Regions from separate parts of the Halomonas sp. hl-4 genome, predicted to be linked through region 1. Evidence: predicted binding sites of a transcription regulator. Region 1 holds the regulator's gene; each other region holds the start of a gene.
The links. Region 1 encodes LexA, which represses DNA repair genes until DNA is damaged. Its sites were predicted from a motif close to TACTGTNTANNTANACAGTA; they were not measured.
Positions count from the first base shown of each region.

Region 2: the regulator LexA is predicted to act here: its motif matches at 1,138-1,157, upstream of CPH17_RS12430 (LexA family protein).
Region 3: the regulator LexA is predicted to act here: its motif matches at 1,308-1,327, upstream of uvrD (DNA helicase II).
Region 4: the regulator LexA is predicted to act here: its motif matches at 1,439-1,458, upstream of ruvA (Holliday junction branch migration protein RuvA).

Region 1 is NZ_LT907845.1:779,769-782,878, reverse strand. It holds gene purU (formyltetrahydrofolate deformylase) at 69-923, shown strand; gene lexA (transcriptional repressor LexA) at 926-1,588, opposite strand; gene CPH17_RS03840 (TetR/AcrR family transcriptional regulator) at 1,845-2,522, shown strand; gene CPH17_RS03835 (L,D-transpeptidase) at 2,500-3,024, shown strand; gene nagZ (beta-N-acetylhexosaminidase) at 3,082-3,110, shown strand, end outside.
Region 2 is NZ_LT907845.1:2,626,823-2,629,932, forward strand. It holds gene CPH17_RS12420 (DUF932 domain-containing protein) at 1-594, opposite strand, end outside; gene CPH17_RS12425 (hypothetical protein) at 682-1,020, opposite strand; gene CPH17_RS12430 (LexA family protein) at 1,246-1,626, shown strand; gene CPH17_RS12435 (Y-family DNA polymerase) at 1,623-2,888, shown strand; gene CPH17_RS12440 (helix-turn-helix transcriptional regulator) at 2,955-3,110, opposite strand, start outside.
Region 3 is NZ_LT907845.1:2,565,346-2,568,455, reverse strand. It holds gene uvrD (DNA helicase II) at 1-1,256, opposite strand, end outside; gene hexR (transcriptional regulator HexR) at 1,477-2,334, opposite strand; gene CPH17_RS12140 (PA3496 family putative envelope integrity protein) at 2,587-2,805, shown strand; gene CPH17_RS12135 (sodium-dependent transporter) at 2,908-3,110, opposite strand, start outside.
Region 4 is NZ_LT907845.1:575,265-578,374, reverse strand. It holds gene ruvB (Holliday junction branch migration DNA helicase RuvB) at 1-750, opposite strand, end outside; gene ruvA (Holliday junction branch migration protein RuvA) at 786-1,394, opposite strand; gene ruvC (crossover junction endodeoxyribonuclease RuvC) at 1,525-2,079, opposite strand; gene aspS (aspartate--tRNA ligase) at 2,151-3,110, opposite strand, start outside.

The DNA of each region.
Region 1 (3,110 bases):
GACGTTTGTTGAATGCCCATGGACGGCCATGACAATAGCCGCGTGGTAAACCGTTAAGAGTAATGACTATGTCGCATTTTTATCGTTTAGTGGTGTCCTGCCCAGACCAGGTGGGAATTGTGGCGGAAGTATCGAGTTTTATTGCCGCGCAAGGCGGGTCTATTACTGAGGCTAGTCAGCATTCTGATCTGCAAACCGGGCGTTTTTTTATGCGCTACGAAATATTAGCGGATTCATTGGGTATGTCGGCGGAAGCGTTACGTTCGGCCTTTGAACCTGTGGCTGCGCAGTTTGATATGCAGTGGGCGTTGGTCGATACCCAGAAGCGTCGGCGGGTCGTGTTGATGGTATCGCGAGAATCACATTGTTTGGTTGATTTACTCTACCGCTGGCAGGTAGGTGAGCTTGATTGCGATATTGTTGGCGTGATATCGAATCATGATGATATGCGGTCGTTAACCGAGTGGTACGGTATTCCCTATCACCATGTTCCCGTGGATCCCAAGGATAAACCAGCGGCCTTTGGGCAAGTGCAAGCGCATATTGACCAAGCGCGAGCAGACTGCGTGGTGTTGGCCCGCTATATGCAAATTCTGCCGCCAGCGTTGTGCCAGCGCTATGCGGGGCAGGTGATCAATATCCACCACAGCTTTCTGCCCTCATTTGCCGGTGCCAAGCCGTATCACCAAGCCTATGAGCGCGGTGTAAAGCTAATAGGCGCAACTTGCCATTACGTTACCCAAGAGCTGGATGCGGGACCTATCATTGAGCAAGACATCCACCGGGTCAGTCACTGTCATACACCGACGGCTCTGGTGCGCTTTGGGCGTGACGTGGAAAAAGCCGTGCTAGCACGAGGTCTTCGTTGGCACTTGGAAGACCGCGTGCTGGTGCACGGTAATAAAACCATCGTGTTTAGCTAGCGTTAGCCAAGCGCTTGGCCATTGCCACCGCGGATAACGCCGACGCCCACACCTTCGATTTCGAGTGGCTGGCTACGTAGGTCGATCTCGATCGGGGCAAAGTCGGTGTTTTCCGCGATTAAAGTGACGTGATGGCCTTCGCGTTTAAAACGCTTAACGGTCACTTCATCTTCCAGGCGGGCAACGACAATTTGCCCATCCCGAATGTGCTGGGTACGGTGTACAGCGAGCAGGTCGCCTTCCAGAATGCCGATGTTTTGCATTGAAAGCCCGCGCACACGTAACAAATAGTCCGCTTTGGGCGTGAAGTAGTCGGCGGGTAAGGGGCAGTAGCGGTCAATGTGCTCGGCGGCCAGGATAGGACTGCCTGCCGCGACTTCGCCAATAATAGGTAAACCCGTCGCCTGATCCGTTGCTGATGGTTGGGTATCAAGCGTCTCCTGGGGCTCCTGGTTGGGTAAGCGGATACCGCGGGATGTGTTGCGGATGATGCGTATGACGCCCTTGCGCTCAAGTGCCCGCAAATGCTCTTCTGCCGCATTGGGCGAGCGAAACCCTAGCGCTTTGGCGATTTCGGCCCGGGTAGGCGGATAGCCAAGCTCGGCCATGGTTTTGACAATAAAGTCGAAGACATTTTGTTGACGAACAGTTAACGGCCGCGACATACCAGCCTCCAATTGAATAAGTGGGCAAGACAGCGTCTGTTTACCTTTTGGCTATGTGGTTAAGTATACAGTATGTTTCCCTGTCCAGTATATCTTTGAGTTAGTCTGGCTAACAACCTGATGTATAAGGAGATGCGGTTGCGCTACAGGTGCGTCTTTTATCGCCAGGTAAACGTTGAGAGCTATCTAGCGATAACGTAGTATCCTAGTTTGTTTAAAACAGCCGTTTTTATGGACCGTTTTTATGGAGAGCAGCATGGCTCAATCGGATACGGTGACGCGCATTCTAGATACTGCGGAAGTGCTCTTTGCAGAGCGTGGTTTTGCCGAGACGTCCTTACGCAATATTACCAGTAAGGCGCGAGTCAACTTGGCCGCGGTGAATTATCACTTTGGCTCTAAAAAAGCGCTTATTCAGGCGGTATTCGCGCGTTATCTGGATCCGTTTTCGCAGCGTTTTCATAGTGCTCTAGACGATCTTGAAGCTCGCTATGAAGGGCGCGATATTCCCCTTGAGGTGCTGCTCGAAACCATGGCGACAACCGTGCTGACGGTGCCCGCTGAGCGCAATAGCCTAAAAGTCTTTATGCGTTTGCTTGGCCTTGCGTACAGCCAAGCCCAGGGCCATTTGCGCCGCTACATTCAGCAAGAATACGGGGATGTCTTTAGCCGATTCACTGATTTAGTGCGCCGCGCCACTCCTGATTTGCCGGACGCCGAGCGCTTTTGGCGGCTACACTTTATGTTAGGTACCGTCATCTTTACGCTTTCGGGACTGGATGCGCTGCGCGATATTGCTGAAAAGGATTACCACCAGCACGTCACGGTGCGCGACTTGGTTCGCCGCCTTCGACCGGTGGTGGTGGCGGCAATGAACGCGCCGCTACCTGACGAGAAAGACATTGAGAATCATGCAGACACCGTCGCTCATTGAGTTGCCTCCCCGCCAGGCGTTATGGCTCGAAATTGCCATTCAGGCACAGCAGTTACGTGCCTGGCAAGGCGATGTATGTCGCTATGAGTGTAATATTTCCACCGGGCGTGCCGGCGTTGGGTGTCAAGACGGGAGTGGGAAAACGCCTATTGGCTGGCACTATATTCGCGCCGCGATTGGCGGTAATGCCCCGGAAAACGCCGTGTTTAAAGGCCGTCGCTGGACGGGGGAAGTGTTTAACACTGAGATGGCTGCTGAGTTCCCTGAGCGAGATTGGATTCTGACGCGCATTCTATGGCTATGTGGACTTGAATCGGGGTTAAACCGTGGCGGCCTGGTGGATTCGCAGCGTCGTTATATTTATCTGCACGGTACGCCGCCGGATCAACCAATGGGCCAGCCAGCCTCGCATGGTTGTGTGCGTTTGCGTAATGACGACCTCCTTTGGCTCTTTGAACAGGCCCCACCCGGAACGCCTGTCTGGCTTCACGACAGGCATTGATCGTTGGATTCACGCTAATCATCGTCTAGTATTGGCGCTTTTTTTGGACATCCCGCTATGACACATCCATTAGGCTCGGTCATGTT
Region 2 (3,110 bases), 1.8 Mb from region 1:
GCCCAGCTGTCGCTTGACGGCCCGCGGGTCGAACTCCGACCGATGGGGCACCTTCACCGCCTGCGAAGTGCCATCAATGGCGATCTGCAGCGTGTTGTTACACACCACCCGTACCGTGGTGGGCGTGGCCATCGTCGCTAGGGTGCCATCGCATGATGTCGCCAGCAGCAGGTAGTCGTTCACCTCATCCTGGCCTTGAAGCGACGTGCTCAGCCCGCTGCGTGCCAGGGCCCAGAACTTGCGACCACCCTTGAGAACCCCCGCAGTTTCCAGCTCATACCCGGCGTACTCCGTCAGGTCGCGGTAGAACTCCAGAATCTCTTCCGGCTGGACCACCTTGTAGCGCTGCGATACCACCGACAGCGGTGCCTTGTTGTCCGAGCGGTAGAGCACCTTCTGCTCGGGGAAGGAATGAATGCTGCCCAGGTGGCTAGCCCCTTCGGCAATAAAGCGCACCGGCGCTTCTTCGATGTGCCAGTTCATACCGGCCTGTTGTTGCCAGACCTCTAGCGGTTGATGACGGGTCAGTTGTTGCCCCAGACCATGCCAGGGGGTAGCGCCGACGTAAGCCATTTGTTCAACGAGATCTGCCATAGTCATTCTCCAGACGTAAAAAAAGCGCTGACAAAGCTGTCAGCGCATGGGGGTGGTTAATAAGGTGAATCGCTGTGAATCGAGGAATCAGCGTGCGGATGCCAGGGGAGGAAGGGGTTGGCGAAAGATATGCCCACACGATAAGCAGAGCCACGGTGTGCCTTCACCGGGTGGCAGCCATTGCGAGAAGAACAACGCGGCTACACGCGCCCCTGTCTGGCCTCCGGCAAGAGCGCCCATCATTGCGACAGGCAGCTTTGCGAGCGGAAAGCGCGCAGTGGCTATCAACAAAGGCCCCGTGACCGTGACTGATCGCCAGGCACCGATCGCCCCGCCAATCAGGCAACTCCCCGTGGTGCCGATCCGTTGCACGGTGTCAAGGTTGAGAATGCGCGTTTCAGCACATTTAAAGCAGGGTGTTGGCATAAGCGGCACTCCTATGGTCAGGGAAGCGATCCCTGTGGTGGGTTCATAGGGGTGATATAGATCTCAAAATAAGTGGCGTTGACCGTATGATGTTGCGTCAACCGGCGTCTTCCTTGATACTGAATATATATACAGTAATTGAGGAGCGTTTTTACCATTTCATTGCCCGTTTCACTGCTTGGCCGAGCAGACACTGCGGCTACGTCATGCCCATTACCGCTCTATTTGAGTGCGGTACGGGCAGGCTTTCCGTCTCCAGCCGATGATCACCTGGATACCGACCTAGACCTTCACCAGTATGTGGTCAAACGTCCGGCATCGGCCTACTTCGTGAGCTCTGAGGGGGACTCCATGATAGGGGATGGTATTCATCACGGTGACTTACTGGTGGTCGACCGCAGCCTGGATGCGGTGCCAGGCCGGATTGTGGTGATCTGCGTTGATGGCGAGCTGACCGTGAAACGACTGGAACGGGTTGGCCAACGCACCTACCTCAAGGCAAGCAATCCCGCTTACCCACCCATTCCCATTGACGGGCGGGAGTCCCACGTCTGGGGTGTCGTCACCCATGTGCTGCACAGCCTGCCCGGGGCACCCCTGCAATGATGGCCTTGGTCGATTGCAACAATTTCTATGTGTCCTGCGAGCGGGTCTTCAACCCGGCACTGGAAGGTCGGCCGGTGGGCGTGCTCTCAAATAACGACGGATGCGTGGTGGCCCGTTCCCACGAACTGAAAGCCCTCGGCGTCGAGATGGGAGCGGCGATGCACCTGCTCTCGCTTCAGATCCGTCGTCAAGCCGTGCTGCTGTCGAGTAATTACGCCCTGTACGGCGATATGTCTCGGCGTGTCACGGAGGTGCTTGGCGAGTTTTCACCCAATGTCGAGGTGTACTCGATTGACGAGAGCTTCGTGGGGTTCCAGGGCTTTGACCCAGTCACGCTAGAGCAGCAAGGCCAGGTGTTGCGAGAGACGGTTAAACAGTGGACCGGCATTCCGGTCTCGGTGGGCTTTGCACCCTCCCGCGTCCTGGCCAAGGTCGCCAAGAAGCATCCCGCCTACCGGGAGCAGGGCGTATGCAAGTTGATAGCTGACAGCATCGATACCCAGGCGCTGTTGGAGCAGTTGCCGGTCATGGAGCTATGGGGCGTGGCACACCGAACCGGTGAGCGCCTACGGGTCATGGGCATTGAAACGGCGTGGGATCTGCGAATGGCCGACCCGAAGCATATACGGCGGCATTTCAGCGTGGTGCAGGAACGCATCGTGTGGGAGCTGAGGGGCCAACAGGTTATACAGCTGGATGACATGAGCGAACCCAAACAACAGATCATGGTATCGCGTTCGTTCGGTCGACTGCCCGGTAACCCGCACGATCTACGCGAAGCGCTAAGGCAACATGCCGCCAGGGCCGGTGAGAAGCTTCGCAAGCAAGGCAGCGTGACCAGCGCCGTCATGGTCTTCATCCGCACCAACCCCTTCCGCAATGATTTACCGCAATACACCAACCGCGTCGTCATCTCACTGGAACGGCCCACCGACGATAGTCGGGAGATCACGGCCGCTGCGGTACAAGGCTTACGGCGTCTTTGGCGTAAGGGCTACGCCTACCAAAAAGCAGGCCTGATGCTGCTTGACCTTTCGCCCAAAGCCAACCGCCAGCTCACCCTCGGTGAAACCCCGCAAACCGAAGCGGACGCCCAGCGCAGCGAACGCCTGATGGCCACGGTCGATAAGCTCAATCGGGAGCTTGGTCGAGGCACCATCCAGATGGGTCTGCCCCGCAAAGGGAATGCCTGGGCGCTGCGCAGCGAACGGCGCACGCCGCGATACACGACACAATGGAGTGAGCTGCTGATAGTGAATTAAGAAAGGACCTCTGCAGCAATTTGATTCCAAAGCAGCTATAGAAACGTTGCCTGCATCAGAACCGGACTATTCACTATATTGAACACGCGCAAGAATCTCGCGGGCAGTGTCTAGAATATCGTTTTGCCATGTAACAGGTTCTATTACCTCAACATTCGCTCCAAGACCTTTGAGCCACCACAATGTCTGTTGATCATTTGGTACCACGGCTTCAAGTCGCTG
Region 3 (3,110 bases), 1.8 Mb from region 1:
ATGCCCCGGGTGGGGACGTTAATTACCCGCTCAAGAGAGGCGTCGTCGTCGCGATTAAGCAATAGGCGCAAATAGGCCAGGGCGTTTTTAATTTCCAGCCGCTCGTAGAACCGATGGCCGCCGTAGATGCGGTAGGGCATCCCCTGGCGGATCAGTGTCTCTTCCAGCAGTCGCGATTGCGCGTTGGAGCGGTAGAGAATGGCGATATCGCGGCGGTTCAGTCCTTCATCGACTTTCTCTTTGATGGTGTCGACGATGAAGCGCGCTTCTTCAAGGTCGTTAAAACCGGCGTATATCGAGATGGGTTCGCCCTCGACGCCTTCGGTCCATAGCTGCTTACCCATGCGTTCGCTGTTGTGACTGATCAGCGCGTTAGCGGCGTCGAGAATCGCGCTGGTCGAGCGGTAGTTTTGCTCAAGGCGGACGGTGTGGGTTTGGGGGAACTCCTGCTCGAAGCGGCGAATATTCTCGACCTTGGCGCCACGCCAGCCGTAGATCGACTGATCGTCGTCGCCGACCACGGTCATCGGCGTCTGCATGCCGGTCAGCAGTTTGAGCCACGCGTACTGAAGCGTATTGGTATCTTGAAACTCATCGACCAGTAAGTGGCTGAATCGCTCGCGGTAATGCGCCAGCAACGCCGGGTTGTCGCGCAATAGCTCAAGGCTTCTGAGCAGTAACTCGCCGAAATCGACCAGCCCGCCGCGTTCGCAGGTTAGCTGATAGCGCTCGTAGAGTTCGCCCATCTGGCCTAGGTAGGCATCGCCGTCGACGTTGACCTGATGGGGCCGCAGGCCTTCTTCCTTGCAGCCGGAAATAAACCCCTGCACCTGGCGGGGCGGGAAACGCTCGTCGTCGATGGAATAGTCTTTGAGCAGGCGTTTGACCAGCCGTAGCTGGTCGTCGGCATCAATGATCTGGAAGTGTTGTGGCAGTCGCGCATCTTGCCAGTGGGTGCGCAGCAGGCGGTGGGAAATTGAGTGGAAGGTGCCCACCCACACATTTCGCAACGATAGCCCCAGCAGCGCTTCCAGCCGGGTGCGCATTTCGCGGGCGGCCTTATTGGTGAAGGTCACGGCAAGCAGCGCATAGGGCGACAACCCTTCGGCTTGCATCAACCAGGCAATACGGTGCACCAGCACACGGGTTTTGCCCGAGCCTGCGCCCGCCAGTACCAACAGATTGCCTTGCGGGGCGCTAACCGCTTCACGCTGGTCGGAATTAAGCTGATCGAGTATCGCCGTGACGTCGTCCATATAAGCCGCTGCCGGGTCGAAAAATGGGCGGTCAGTTTAGCACAGCCATTGAACTGGCTGTGCATACAGGTATGACATCTTCACAACTCACTACCGAGGGCAGGTCTCCGCGAGGGCGCTACTTTCGCCATCTGACCGCCATGGCTGGCGGAAATGCCGGAAATGTCGGGAACATTTTCCGGCCATGGCGAAAAAACCTCGCTTCAACCTTCCCTAAGACTTATTGGGAGTCTTCCGGGAAGCGCAGCGAGTTAAGGCTTTTCTTAACCGATTTGAGCTGTTCGGCGAGCTTCGGGCCGCGGGTTTTGGCCACGCCCACCGCGAGCACGTCGACCAGTACCAAATGGGCGATGCGTGAACTCATCGGCGTGTAGATTTCGGTGTCTTCGTGCACGTCAATATACAGCGGCAGGGTGACTTCTTCCGCCAGCGGCGAGTCGCTGGGGCACAGGCCAATCACCGTCGCGCCCGCCTCCCGGGCTAGCCGTACGCTTGCCACCAGCGCCTTGGTGCGCCCGGTTTGCGAAATGGCCACCACCACATCACCTTCTTTGAGCGTCACCGCCGACATGTTCTGCATGTGGGGGTCGGCGTAGGCCGAGGTGGAAATCTGTAACCGAAAAAATTTGTGTTGGGCATCAAACGCCACCGCGCCTGACGCGCCATAGCCATAAAACTCGACGCGATTGGCCATCGCCAGCGCATTTACGGCACGGCCCAGGGCATCGTTATCGAGCCGGTCGCGAACCGACAGCAAGGTGCCTACCGTCGAGTCGAAAATGCTATGCGAGAATTCGGCGACTGAATCGCTATCGTTCATCGAGAACTGGGCAAATTGGCTGCCGGTGGCCAGCATTTGTGCCAGCTGCAATTTAAAATCCTGAAAGCCATTGCATCCCAGGGCGCGGCAGAAACGCACCACGGTGGGCTCGCTGACTTTCGCCTCGGTAGCGAGGTCGACGATCCGCATGTGGATCACTTCTTCGGGATTGCGCAGTACAAACCGCGCCACTTTCTGCTCGGAGCGGCGAAAGTGCTCCATGCGGCGTCTCATTTCATCGAACAGGGCGCGACTCACGTTTAGCTCCTTAATCAAGCGGCGCAGCGTTATATGCTAGGCGTGCGACCAGTATGCCTGAGTGACGCACTAAATGGGCAAGCAAGCATTGCGCCCACGTTAGTTTGACACGGCGTTAGATGACGGTTTTTTGAATTGGTCATCATTTTGTCAAGTAGGTTATAGTAAGAAATGAAGTGTCGCACTGCATCATCTAACAGTCGTCACCGATGCAGGTGGACGAAGGCATATTCACCTGGAGGAACGTCGATCATGCGAAACGTCGAACGCATCACCTCGGTTAAGAGCGAACTGCTCGATATTTTCATGAGTATGGAAGTAGACGAACACGCCCAACGGCGGCGTAGCGCAGCGCAACGTAACCTGCGCGCGCGTCGAGGCATTGAACTACACCGGGAATTTCAAAAACTATCGCAGGATATCGCCCCCTTGCCGGACGAAGATGAACGGCAAGAGAGCGAACTGCACTGAGAAATGTACTAAGCGGCTATGCCTTAAGGGAAGCTAAGCCGTTTTAGAGCATGCTAATTATAGGCGCTTGGCCCTGCTACGCGCAGAGCCAAGCCGACCCTATTAAAGAAAGCCGGTGATGAACACCACGATAACGCCAATCGGTGCGATAAAGCGTGCCACGATGTTCCATACGCTGGTTCCTGTCGCGGACAAGGCAAGCTCTTGCTCGACGCTTTTGCGCTCCAGACACCAGGCGACAAATACTACCGCGCCAAGACCGGTGAGCGGCAGCAGGATCTTCGCCGTAAAGGTATCCAGCAAGT
Region 4 (3,110 bases), 200 kb from region 1:
CGCTGCGTCTGCCAGCGTAGCATCAACCGTACCATTACCCTTCATTTCGGCGTAGTCGCGTACACGGCGCAATAGCCGGTTAGCAATTCGCGGCGTGCCCCGTGAACGGCGCGCCACCTCTACGGCACCATCATGATGAGTCTCTACGCCAAGCAGCTTTGCAGAGCGAGTGACGATCTCAGTGAGCTCTGTCAGGTTGTAAAACTCAAGTCGCTGAACGATACCAAAACGATCGCGTAAAGGTGAAGTAAGCAGCCCCGCTCGGGTAGTGGCGCCCACTAAAGTAAAGCGTGGCAAATCTAACTTAATCGAACGCGCAGCTGGCCCCTCTCCAATCATGATATCGAGTTGAAAATCTTCCATCGCCGGGTAAAGCACTTCTTCCACAACGGGAGATAAACGATGGATTTCATCGATAAACAAAACGTCACCGGGCTCTAAGTTAGTAAGCATCGCGGCCAAGTCACCCGCGCGCTCTAGTACCGGTCCTGAGGTAGACTTGAGCCCCACACCCATCTCAGCGGCGATAATGTTGGCCAAGGTGGTTTTACCCAAGCCTGGTGGGCCAAATACCAGCGTATGATCAAGGCTTTCTTCACGTAGGCGCGCGGCGCCAATAAATATTTCCAGCTGCTCGCGAACGCGGGGTTGGCCAATATAATCTTTAAGCCGTTTGGGGCGGATCGCATAATCGATGCGGCCTTCACCCTGCTCTGGCTCAGCGGCAATCAGTCGATCGTGCTCTAGCATAAGCGCTCTTTTTTACGTCCGTGGTTAAACCGCGATCAGCCTTTCATACGCTGCGTTAGTGCCGCTTTAATAAGTGCTTCGGTAGATTGGGAACCATCAAGATCCGCCAACATTCTTGAAGCCTCAGTTAGTTTATAGCCAAGGCTTACCAAAGCCGCCTCCGCGTCTGCCACGCTATTGCGGGCAGCCGCTTGCCCATTGGTCGCTTCAAGAGGTAGCGAGGCATCGCGTCCGCTTTCCCAATTAGGGAAACGGTCGCGCATTTCAATGATCAAGCGCTCAGCGGTTTTCTTACCCACGCCAGGGAGCTTGGTGAGTGCCTTGCTATCGTCATCTCTTACACAACGCATAAAGGCGTCTTCGTCCATGCCTGACAAAATAGCCAGAGCCAATTTTGGCCCCACGCCGTTAACTTTGATCAAGGCGCGAAACAGGGCGCGCTCATGCTCTCGACCAAACCCATAGAGCAGATGAGCGTCATCGCGGATGCTTAAGTGGGTATACAAAAAAACGCGCTCACCTACCATCGGCAGCGCGACTAGCGTCGTCATCGACGTTTCCAGCTCATACCCCACTCCCTGTACATCGACTACAATCCAGGGTGGTTGTTTGTCTATTAACTGGCCTTGAAGCCGTCCGATCATATTTACGCTCACGCTAAGCAAAATCAATCACTACTATAAAGCGACTCTGTACAAGTGACCAGTAGTTAGGGTCTGTTGTGACTTCAGCGCAACCATGAGCGAAACGTCAATAGACCCTAGCGCTTGATCATCAGAGTCGCCAGCGCCCCGCCGAACGTCGACGCCCTCCCCCTCGGGTTGATAGCGCCTGAGGAGCCTGACTGGCGTACGCATGGGTCAGCGCAATAGCCAAGGCGTCGGCAGCATCGGCTTGCGGCGAGGCCGCAAGGTGCAAAATTGCCGCCACCATATGCTGTACTTGCGTCTTATCAGCGCCACCTTGGCCGGTTACGGCCTGCTTGATCTGCCGGGCGGCGTACTCCTCAATCGCCAAGCCGTGGTTGGCCATACACACCAATGCCACCCCTCGCGCTTGTCCCAACTTCAGCGCTGAATCGGGATTTTTTGCCATAAAGACGCGCTCTATCGCCACTGCATTCGGCCGGTGCAATCCCACCACCTCGCCAAGCCCAGCGTATATTTGCGCTAAACGCTGCTCTAGAGCGCCTTCAGCAGTACGAATGCAACCGCTGGCAACATACTGGGGAATCAATCCCTCTAGCTCAATAACACCATAACCAGTAATACGTGAGCCAGGATCAATACCCAGAATGCGCACCGGCGAGGAGGCGGAGGGTGTCTGCATGTAACAGCACTCAGGTTATCCATACAAAAACACCGACGCCTAAGCGCCGGTGTATAAGGGCGAAAGAACACTTATTCAGCGTTGGTTTCCGCTTTGGCTTTTTGGCGCAAACGAATATTCAGGTCTTTCAACTGATCTGAACTTACCTCGCCCGGCGCGTCGGTCATCAGACAGGCGGCGCTCTGTGTTTTCGGGAAAGCAATAACTTCACGGATGGTTTTGGCACCGGCCATCAACATCACTAAGCGGTCTAGACCAAAGGCCAGCCCACCGTGGGGTGGCGCGCCGTATTGAAGCGCATCGAGTAAGAAGCCAAATTTCTCCTGGGCCTCTTCCTGACCGATACCCAAAATATCAAATACCGTGCTTTGCATGGTTTGATCATGGATACGGATCGAACCGCCGCCGAGCTCCGTACCATTAAGCACCATATCATAGGCTCGGGATAGCGCGTTCGCCGGGTCTTTCTTGAGAGCTTCAGGTGAGCAGGATGGCGCGGTAAAGGGGTGGTGTAACGGGCTTAGTCGACCGTTAGCGTCCGCTTCGAACATTGGGAAGTCCACTACCCACAGAGGAGCCCAGGCTTGAGTATACAAGTTGAGGTCCGCGCCAAGTTTAACGCGTAGCGCACCGATAGCTTCGTTGACGATACGAGTTTTGTCAGCACCAAAGAAAATAATATCGCCGTCTTTAGCATCAACACGATCGAGCAACTCCTCGACCACGTTTTCCATGAACTTCACAATCGGTGATTGAAGCCCCTCAAGCCCTTTAGCGCGCTCGTTAACCTTGATCCAGGCGAGCCCCTTGGCACCGTAAATACCGACAAATTTGGTGTATTCGTCGATTTCCTTGCGTGACAACGAAGCGCCGCCGGGTACTTTTAGCGCAGCAACTCGACCGTCGGAGGCGTTGGCTGGACCTGAGAACACCTTAAAGTCGACCTGCTGCATCAGGTCATCTACGTTGGTCAATTCAAGTGGGATGCGCAAATCTGGCTTGTCTGAACCAAAACGGTCCATAGCTTCCTG